2 regions of the Paenibacillus sp. ALE2 genome follow, and region 2 is predicted to be linked to the other one. Evidence: a T-box and tRNA genes for the amino acid it is inferred to sense, from the RefSeq annotation. Region 2 holds a T-box; the other holds one or more tRNA genes.

Region 1 (4,761 bases), 2.7 Mb from region 2:
AATCCCTAAAATTTGCTATGATTATGACAAAACGCACGGTTTTTTTACCGTTCGAGGGGATGACTAATTGATTCGTATACTAGTAGTGGATGATCATGTTGTCGTACGTTCTGGCCTCATGGCCCTATTGGACGGCAAAAACGGTATTAAGGTAGTAGGAGATGCAGCAGACGGGGATGAAGCAATCCGCAAAGCGGTGGAGCTACAACCTGATGTCGTGCTCATGGATTTTAGTATGCCACCTGGCAAAGATGGCCTCACGGCAACCACCGAATTAAAAAAACAGTTGCCGGATACAGAAGTGCTTATTTTAACGATGCATGATGATGAGGAATATCTGTTCCGAGCCATTCAAGCCGGAGCATCTGGATATATTTTAAAAAGTGCACCTCATGAGGAATTACTCGCTGCCATCCAGTCTGTGGCCGAAGGCAGTGCCTATCTATACCCCAATGCAACCAAACGCCTGATGAGTGAATATCTGGACAAAATCAAACAAGAGGGCATAGCCGGGCCGTATGAATCCCTGTCTGAGCGGGAAAAAGAGATCCTATCATGGGTAGCCAAAGGATATGCCAACAAGGAAATTGCCGAACACCTGGTGATTAGCGTCAAAACCGTAGAGTCCCACAAAAGCAACCTTATGGAGAAGCTTAACTTGAAAACACGGCCTGAGTTGGTCAAATTTGCACTGAAAAAGGGGTTGCTCCATTATGAATGAACCTTCTAACCCTTTACTGCAGCCCGCCTTTGGGGAGTCAACCGATAAACTACTGAATGATTTGGAAATTCATATACCAGATTCTCCTTTTCTCCATGTACTGCGTAGTTCTCTCCACCAGCTATCCAATCTAAAATTTGCTCTAGATACATCTTCCATCGTTGCTCTGACCGATCATCGAGGAATTATTCAGTACGTAAACGATAAGTTCTGTGAGATTTCGCAATATAGTCGTGAAGAATTGATCGGGCAGGATCATCGTCTCATTAATTCGGGCTATCATACTCGAGCCTTCATGAAGAACCTGTGGACTACGATCCGTTCTGGTGAGGTATGGCAGGGAGAAATACGAAATCGTGCTAAAGATAACAGCTACTACTGGGTGAATACTACGATTGTTCCATTTATGGACGAGGAAGGTAAACCCTATCAGTACTTAGCGATCCGTAATGAAGTAACTAAATTAAAAAAAGTAGAGGCAGAGCTTCAGACCATGATGACGCAAGTCATGCAAATACAGGAGGAAGAGCGTAAACGCTTTTCAAGAGAGCTTCATGATGGGATTGGTCAAAGCCTGTTTTCACTTATTATTCAACTAGATAGCCAACTAGCTGAACAACCCAACGCTACTTTGGAAAATTTGCGTGCACAGGTAACCGATATCATTAAAGATGTTCGTGGCCTAGCGTGGGAACTTCGTCCCTCAGTTCTGGATGATTTGGGTGTCGTACCGGCCCTAAGAACTTATATTGAAAATTTCTGTTCGCATTACGGAATCGAAGTGCATTTTCAATGTACTTTACGTAAACGCCTTGATATCCGAAAAGAAATAGCAATCTATAGAATTGTACAGGAAGCACTGACGAATGTGGCTAAATACGCAGATGTAGCAGAAGCATACGTTGATGTAGAGGATCAAGACGAAATAATAAAAGTAACTATTCAGGATGAGGGTATGGGCTTCTCTGGAGAATCCAAAGGAGAGGGAGTTGGATTGTTCAGCATGGAAGAACGAGCTAGAGGAGTAGGCGGCTTCTTGAGCATGACCTCTGCTCCAAATCAGGGAACCTCCATACAGCTGACCATACCAGTGTAAAACCTGTGTACTAGATCAGTTATCGGTGTATACTCACTGCAGGAGCAGAAGGAATACACCGATAGCAAGGATTATCGATAGTCAACACTTTATAGAATCTATGGAAGATAAACATACAAAAAAAGAGAGAGCTCTGTCCCCAGACAGGCTCTCTTTATTTATAAGGTGTCACCACTGAGGCAACAAGAATCCGCTATAGCAAAAAGCGGGTGATGGGAATCGAACCCACGCTACCAGCTTGGAAGGCTGGAGTTCTACCATTGAACTACACCCGCAAATCAGTATCGGGATGACACGATTTGAACATGCGACCCCCTGGTCCCAAACCAGGTGCTCTACCAAGCTGAGCTACATCCCGACATTATACATTTTTTAATAAATGGCGCGCCCTGAGAGATTCGAACTCCCGGCCTTTTGATTCGTAGTCAAACGCTCTATCCAGCTGAGCTAAGGGCGCATATTTAGTTCCATAATGAGCAGTCAAGGCGCCACCCAGATTTGAACTGGGGATGAAGCTTTTGCAGAGCTTTGCCTTACCACTTGGCTATGGCGCCGTATGGATAATGGAGCGGACGACGGGAATCGAACCCGCGACCCTCGCCTTGGCAAGGCGATGCTCTACCGCTGAGCCACGTCCGCAAAATATGGTGCGGTCGAGAGGACTCGAACCTCCACGGGGGGTTAGCCCACACGGACCTGAACCGTGCGCGTCTGCCAATTCCGCCACGACCGCAAAATAACTTATAAATGGTGAGCCATGAAGGACTCGAACCTTCGACACCCTGATTAAAAGTCAGGTGCTCTACCAACTGAGCTAATGGCTCTTAATGGCTGGGGATATAGGATTTGAACCTATGCATGACGGAGTCAAAGTCCGTTGCCTTACCGCTTGGCTAATCCCCATTAAATTAAGAATCAAAGGGCGGCCGATGGGGCTTGAACCCACGAATGCCGGAGTCACAGTCCGGTGCGTTAACCACTTCGCCACGACCGCCATATGATTATAAAAGACTGGTGGAGGATGATGGATTCGAACCACCGAACCCGTAAGGGAGCAGATTTACAGTCTGATGCGTTTGGCCACTTCGCTAATCCTCCAAAATGGTGCCGGCGAGAGGACTTGAACCCCCAACCTACTGATTACAAGTCAGTTGCTCTACCAATTGAGCTACACCGGCACATTGCCAATTCCCACTTGAAAGGTGGCTCGGGACGGAATCGAACCGCCGACACGAGGATTTTCAGTCCTCTGCTCTACCGACTGAGCTACCGAGCCATGTTTTATTTTACAACTATATCATATAGTTTACACTATATGTAGTTAAAATGGCGGAACTGACGGGATTCGAACCCGCGATCTCCTGCGTGACAGGCAGGCATGTTAGGCCTCTACACCACAGTTCCAAAGGCATTTCCAATAGGAAATTAATTGCGGGGGCAGGATTTGAACCTACGACCTTCGGGTTATGAGCCCGACGAGCTACCGAACTGCTCCACCCCGCGACATCAAAGATATTTCACAATATTATTAATGGTGGAGGCTGAGGGGATCGAACCCCCGACCCTCTGCTTGTAAGGCAGATGCTCTCCCAGCTGAGCTAAGCCTCCATAATTATGACCCGTAGGGGATTCGAACCCCTGTTACCTCCGTGAAAGGGAGGTGTCTTAACCCCTTGACCAACGGGCCTTGCAAAATGAATTCTGATTTAATAATTTTGTGGCGGAGAGAGAGGGATTCGAACCCTCGCACCACTTACGCAGTCTAACCCCTTAGCAGAGGGTCCCCTTATAGCCACTTGGGTATCTCTCCGAGTAGCGGCAGAGGGGATCGAACCCCCGACCTCACGGGTATGAACCGTACGCTCTAGCCAGCTGAGCTACGCCGCCACCTTATATATAAAATTCAGAAGTATTGAAATATGGCTCCCCGAACAGGACTCGAACCTGTGACAACTCGATTAACAGTCGAGTGCTCTACCAACTGAGCTATCAGGGAATATTGGTGGAGCCAAGGGGGATCGAACCCCTGACCTCCTGCGTGCAAGGCAGGCGCTCTCCCAGCTGAGCTATAGCCCCAAACTTTTAGTCAATCTAGAAATGATGGGCCTTAGTGGACTCGAACCACCGACCTCACCCTTATCAGGGGTGCGCTCTAACCAGCTGAGCTAAAGGCCCTAATTCATTAAATTTTATCATCCTTTAAAGGATTTTGCTTGGCGGCGTCCTACTCTCCCAGGACCCTGCGGTCCAAGTACCATCGGCGCTGGAGGGCTTAACGGTCGTGTTCGGGATGGGTACGTGTGGAACCCCTCCGCTATCGCCACCAAACATGAATTTGCCTCGCAAATTCTTCCGTAAGGTTATTCGGTTCATCACAAATTGTGTGAATAAATAGCCATACGCTTGTCGTATGTACTTCTACATACCTTCAAGGTTACACCCTGAAAACTGGATCCGAAACTTCATTGCGCCTTATCTTTAGGATAAGCCCTCGACCGATTAGTATTGGTCAGCTCCATGCATTACTGCACTTCCACCCCCAACCTATCTACCTCGTCGTCTTCAAGGGGTCTTACATACTGGGAAATCTCATCTTGAGGGGGGCTTCACGCTTAGATGCTTTCAGCGCTTATCCCTTCCGTACATAGCTACCCAGCGGTGCTCCTGGCGGAACAACTGGTACACCAGCGGTACGTCCATCCCGGTCCTCTCGTACTAAGGACAGCTCCTCTCAAATTTCCTACGCCCACGACAGATAGGGACCGAACTGTCTCACGACGTTCTGAACCCAGCTCGCGTACCGCTTTAATGGGCGAACAGCCCAACCCTTGGGACCTACTTCAGCCCCAGGATGCGATGAGCCGACATCGAGGTGCCAAACCTCCCCGTCGATGTGGACTCTTGGGGGAGATAAGCCTGTTATCCCCAGGGTAGCTTTTATCCG
Region 2 (4,761 bases):
CAGATAGGCAGCTTGGGCTACATTAAGCTTGCCCAAATCATTTTCATTAAAAATACCTTTGGCTGCTGCTTTAATACCAAAGACGTTGTAACCGCTTGATCCGTTACCGAAAGGTACCTTATTGAGATAGGCTGTAATTATTTGTTGCTTGCTCAGGAAGCGCTCAAGGCGCAGAGATAGCAAAATTTCTTTGACCTTGCGGTCATCCGTACGATCAAGATTTAAAAAGACACGACGTGCAAGCTGCTGGGTAAGCGTACTCCCTCCAGTTTGTACGGATTCATGTAGTGCCTTTTGCTTCACAGCACGCAGCGTTCCCGACAAATCGACACCTTTATGCTCGTAAAAATGATTATCTTCAATGGCAATAACTGCGTCAATGACGAGTTGAGGAATCTCCTTAAACGTAACAGGTCTTCGATCTTCCTCGGTCCGAAGCTGCCCGATGGGTGAGCCGTCATTGAAATAAGCGAAGCCTGTAATTGCATTCTTATCCACTTCCTGTAGAATTGTAGATCTGGAACGCACGGGCTCGTTTTTTACAATAGAAGCAACATAGCCAGCGGCGGTTCCCCCTGCGAATAGTGCCCCCATAAAACCGATGATGACGACCCACTTTATGACACGGCCGAGCCTTCGCATGGTTCTCCGTAAGCGGGAAGGCTTAGGCTCTGATACATTGTTTTTTTCTTCAACCATTAAGTCTTCCTCCTTTATAACAGCCATTATTATAGCATAAAATTACAAAATGAACCCATATGCTAAAAAGCCTGTCTTTTGGTGTCGTTGACTACATAAAAACAGTGTGTTATAAATAGGTCAAAGTAAATATCGTGAAAAGCGGAGAAAGACTTCAGTAGAAGGCGGAATCACGTTGTGCAGAGAGCCGATGGGTGGTGTGAATCGGTAGCGTCCCTCCTTTGAATTACCGTCTGGAGCTGTCTGGATGAATGGAAAGTTTTTGCAGGTTTGCGAAGCTCACCATAGTAATCCGGTACCGGGTGTAAACCCGTTATAGGAATGAAGTGAAAGAAACGTTGTTTTTTTGCATACGTTTCTTTAATTAGGGTGGTAACGCGAGCAGCTCCTTCTCGTCCCTTGGGATGAAAGGGGCTTTTTGGTTTGTTTAAATAGTAATTATTGGATGGAAAATAGGAGGGATTCAGGATGAAGTGGGAAGAATTGAAGCCTGAGCAACAGGCAGAGGTAGAACGACAACTAGAAGTAATACGTCGTGGAGTAGCGGAAATTGTACCTGAGGATGAGCTGAAGCGTAAGGTTATTAAATCGGTTGTTAGCGGCGAGCCCCTCAAAATTAAGCTGGGTCTAGATCCGTCTGCGCCTGATATTCACATCGGACATACGGTTGTTATGCACAAACTGCGCCAGTTCCAGGAATTAGGGCATCAAGTGCAACTGATTATCGGAGATTTTACAGGCAGAATTGGTGATCCGACAGGTAAATCGGAGACCCGCAAGCAACTGACTGAGGAAGATGTACAGCGTAATGCACAAACATACAAGGAACAAATTTTTAAGATTCTCGATCCTGAAAAGACAAAGGTATACTACAATTCCGAATGGTTAGGACCGATGTCTTTTGCGGATGTGGTAACTCTGTCTGCCAAAGTAACGGTTGCCCGTATGTTGGAGCGGGATGATTTTACAAAAAGGTACCAAAACGGCTTGCCGATCAGCATCCATGAGTTCTTTTACCCGCTGATGCAGGGCATGGACTCTGTGGCTCTCCAAAGCGATATAGAATTGGGAGGAACAGACCAAAAGTTTAATCTGCTGATGGGCAGAACCCTGCAAAAGGAATACGGAGTAGAACCGCAGGCAACCATTACATTGCCACTGCTTGAGGGGCTTGATGGCGTTCAGAAGATGAGCAAAAGTTTGGGGAACTACATTGGTGTGGATGAGGAGCCAAACGAAATTTATGGTAAATCGATGTCCGTTCCTGATGAGTTGATGCTGAAATATTTTGAGCTTGCAACGGATATTACCAATGAGGAGCTGGCAGAGCTGGCGAAAGGTATTAAGGAGGGTTCGGTGCATCCACGTGATGCCAAAATGAAACTGGCCGGAACATTAGTGCGCATGTACCACGATGAAGAGGCGGCAGAAGCGGCCAAGCAGCATTTTGTGACTGTATTCCAACAACGCGCGCTTCCTGATGACATTGAAGAATTCACCTTAACAGCAGATCAGTTAGAAGAAGGTGGCATTCGTGTGATCCAGTTGCTGACTCATCTAGGCTTTGCAGCATCTAACGGTGAGGCCAAGCGTAGTATTCAGCAGGGGTCGGTCAAAATTAATGAAGAGAAGTGGACCGATGTGAACGAAGCATACAAGCCGCAGGAAGGCGACATTGTACAGGTAGGTAAACGGAAATTTGCTAAAATCAAGCTTGGATAATTAAAATACATTTAAAAGCAGCGTTGAGATTGATCTCGTATCTCAGTGCTGCTTTTTTTATTTCTACCAAGCGAAAAGCCGTGGTAAACTTAGCACAAATAATCAAACAAATAGATACAGAGTTTTACATAATGAATACGTGGGTTGCCCAATGTGGGTGAAGGCTAGATAAATAACAAGTGTGGGGAAGGATTATATGGACTACTTTAAACGAATTCAGTGTGCGATTGAGTTTATTGAATTGAATCTCCGGGAAGATTTAAAAATTGCCGAGATTGCTTCAAAGGCATACTTTTCAGCTTTTCATTTCCAGCGGGTTTTTCAGGCCATTTCGGGTTTTACAGTTCAACAATATATAAGAAGGAGAAGATTGTCCGAGGCGGCAAAACGGCTAAAGCAATCCAACCAAAAGGTATTGGACATAGCTATTGAGTATCAGTACAACTCGCAAGAAGCTTTTACTCGCGCTTTTGAAAAAAGTTTTGGGATCACCCCTGGGAAATATCGTAACTGTGATATTGAGCTTTCTGATCAAAGTAAAATCAATTTTCTGGATTACAAAAAAAACGCAGCGGAGGAATTAGAGGTGAACAAGCCTGTGATACTGCAACTCGAAACGACCAAAATTGTAGGATATGAATATAAAACAAATCTCAATAATGAGCAGCATTATAAAGAAATCCCAGGCTTTTATGAACACTTTGGCGCACATGAATATTATATGTGTATTCCGAATAAAATCGCACCGGGAATGTCATATGGGATTGCCTGTCAATTTGAAGACAACGGTGCATTTTCATTTGTGGTGGGTGAGGCCGTTGAAGAAGAATCAAAAGAACTGGCTGAGGGTTTCATATATATGGAGATTCCAGCAGGCAAGTATGCTGAGTTTGACGCTTCAGGTTCAAATGGACGAGTTCAGAGTATACGAGATTTTATCTACGGCACATGGCTTCCTAATTCTAATTTTGAACGGAGGGAGGGACCTGATTTTGAAATTACGGACGTGATGAATTCCTATCCTGATCATTTGAATATGAAAGTATACATCCCTATTGAATAAAACTCTCAGGCTTAATGCGTGGGGAATATAAAAAGCACCCGAATGAATTCGGGTGCTTTTTGGTGCTAATGCAAGGATTAGCGGTTGTAGAATTCGACGATTTGTTTTTCATCGATATCTTGGGACAATTCAGCACGCTCAGGCAAACGAATGTATTTACCTTCCAGAGCTGCGTCATTGTACTCCAGGTAAGCTGCCAAGTGGTTACGGTTTTCCAAAGCTTCTTTGATGGAAGACAGGGAACGACTTCTTTCACGAAGACCGATCACGTCGCCAAGGCTTACTTGGTAAGAAGCGATGTCAACTTTTTTGCCGTTCACAGTAACGTGACCATGAGCTACCAATTGACGTGCGCCTGCACGGGAATTAGCAAAGCCAAGACGGAATACAAGGTTGTCCAGGCGGCTTTCCAGCAAGAACATGAAGTTCTCACCAGCGATACCGTGCATGTGTTGAGCTTTGTTGAACAGGGTACGGAATTGTTTTTCACCCAAACCGTACATGTGGCGCAGCTTTTGCTTTTCTTGAAGCTGCATACCGTAGTTACTGATTTTTCTCCGTTGGTTTGCACCATGTTGTCCCGGAGGGAAAGGGCGTTTCAATTCTTTACCTGTGCCGCTCAGGGAAATACCGAGACGACGGCTCAATTTAAATTTAGGACCAGTGTAACGTGCCATTATAGAGTTAACTCCTTCATAATTAAAATTTGAGTTGGGGCTCTCTTTGCGCTCCAATTTGTTCGGCGCTACCTAGTAAGGTGAGACGCACTACTGACAGAAAAGTTCAGCCGCTGTCCTGTCAGCAACAAATAAGATGAGGGTGACACAAACTGTTACGCCCAAAATTTAAGATCCGCACAGTAGATAGTTCTGCCGTACAGTCTTTTTCAATAATATATATTATATGGTATAGTGGGTCAATGTCAAGAAGAGAAAAAGAATGAAAACGTCAAAATTTGTCGATAGGGCTTTAGAACTAAAAAAGTGGGACGAATTTCTGAAAAATGGATGCAAATTTCTAAAGTTGAGAGTAAAATAGATCATATTATGAGCTATAGTGGTGTATAGCCGCTGTCTTGGTACAGCTAATTTTGCTGTGAAGGAGCGCCTTAATATGTCGGAATTTTCAACAACGGATCAGCAAACGCTTGACAGTAAAACAGTGCAGGCTAGCGGTGCTCCGCTGTTTGATGATAAAGGATATACGTCTTTTGCCTGGCTCCAGAACATGGATATGACACCCTATGATTACCCCTATATTAATCAGCTTCTCGTCCA

What was found. A T-box is a leader RNA that pairs with one kind of tRNA and senses whether it is charged. The one in region 2 lies ahead of tyrS (tyrosine--tRNA ligase), so its partner is inferred to be a tRNA-Tyr.
Region 1: it encodes a tRNA-Tyr, which carries the amino acid that the T-box ahead of tyrS (tyrosine--tRNA ligase) is inferred to sense. The anticodon was not compared.

Annotation. Positions count from the first base shown of each region.
Region 1 covers NZ_CM134213.1:1,128,031-1,132,791, forward strand. Annotated here, with positions in the region: gene ACXHJ1_RS04760 (response regulator) at 68-721, shown strand; gene ACXHJ1_RS04765 (PAS domain-containing sensor histidine kinase) at 714-1,817, shown strand; tRNA gene ACXHJ1_RS04770 (tRNA-Gly) at 2,022-2,092, opposite strand; tRNA gene ACXHJ1_RS04775 (tRNA-Pro) at 2,102-2,175, opposite strand; tRNA gene ACXHJ1_RS04780 (tRNA-Arg) at 2,198-2,274, opposite strand; tRNA gene ACXHJ1_RS04785 (tRNA-Cys) at 2,301-2,371, opposite strand; tRNA gene ACXHJ1_RS04790 (tRNA-Gly) at 2,382-2,456, opposite strand; tRNA gene ACXHJ1_RS04795 (tRNA-Leu) at 2,463-2,550, opposite strand; tRNA gene ACXHJ1_RS04800 (tRNA-Lys) at 2,566-2,641, opposite strand; tRNA gene ACXHJ1_RS04805 (tRNA-Gln) at 2,646-2,720, opposite strand; tRNA gene ACXHJ1_RS04810 (tRNA-His) at 2,739-2,811, opposite strand; tRNA gene ACXHJ1_RS04815 (tRNA-Tyr) at 2,830-2,915, opposite strand; tRNA gene ACXHJ1_RS04820 (tRNA-Thr) at 2,920-2,995, opposite strand; tRNA gene ACXHJ1_RS04825 (tRNA-Phe) at 3,021-3,093, opposite strand; tRNA gene ACXHJ1_RS04830 (tRNA-Asp) at 3,145-3,221, opposite strand; tRNA gene ACXHJ1_RS04835 (tRNA-Met) at 3,247-3,320, opposite strand; tRNA gene ACXHJ1_RS04840 (tRNA-Val) at 3,350-3,425, opposite strand; tRNA gene ACXHJ1_RS04845 (tRNA-Glu) at 3,433-3,504, opposite strand; tRNA gene ACXHJ1_RS04850 (tRNA-Ser) at 3,536-3,627, opposite strand; tRNA gene ACXHJ1_RS04855 (tRNA-Met) at 3,631-3,704, opposite strand; tRNA gene ACXHJ1_RS04860 (tRNA-Asn) at 3,738-3,813, opposite strand; tRNA gene ACXHJ1_RS04865 (tRNA-Ala) at 3,818-3,893, opposite strand; tRNA gene ACXHJ1_RS04870 (tRNA-Ile) at 3,919-3,992, opposite strand; rRNA gene rrf (5S ribosomal RNA) at 4,029-4,145, opposite strand; rRNA gene ACXHJ1_RS04880 (23S ribosomal RNA) at 4,297-4,761, opposite strand, start outside.
Region 2 covers NZ_CM134213.1:3,807,222-3,811,982, forward strand. Annotated here, with positions in the region: gene ACXHJ1_RS16525 (transglycosylase domain-containing protein) at 1-699, opposite strand, end outside; T-box leader at 835-1,102, shown strand; gene tyrS (tyrosine--tRNA ligase) at 1,168-2,421, shown strand; gene ACXHJ1_RS16535 (AraC family transcriptional regulator) at 2,618-3,484, shown strand; gene rpsD (30S ribosomal protein S4) at 3,562-4,161, opposite strand; gene ACXHJ1_RS16545 (sensor domain-containing diguanylate cyclase) at 4,598-4,761, shown strand, end outside.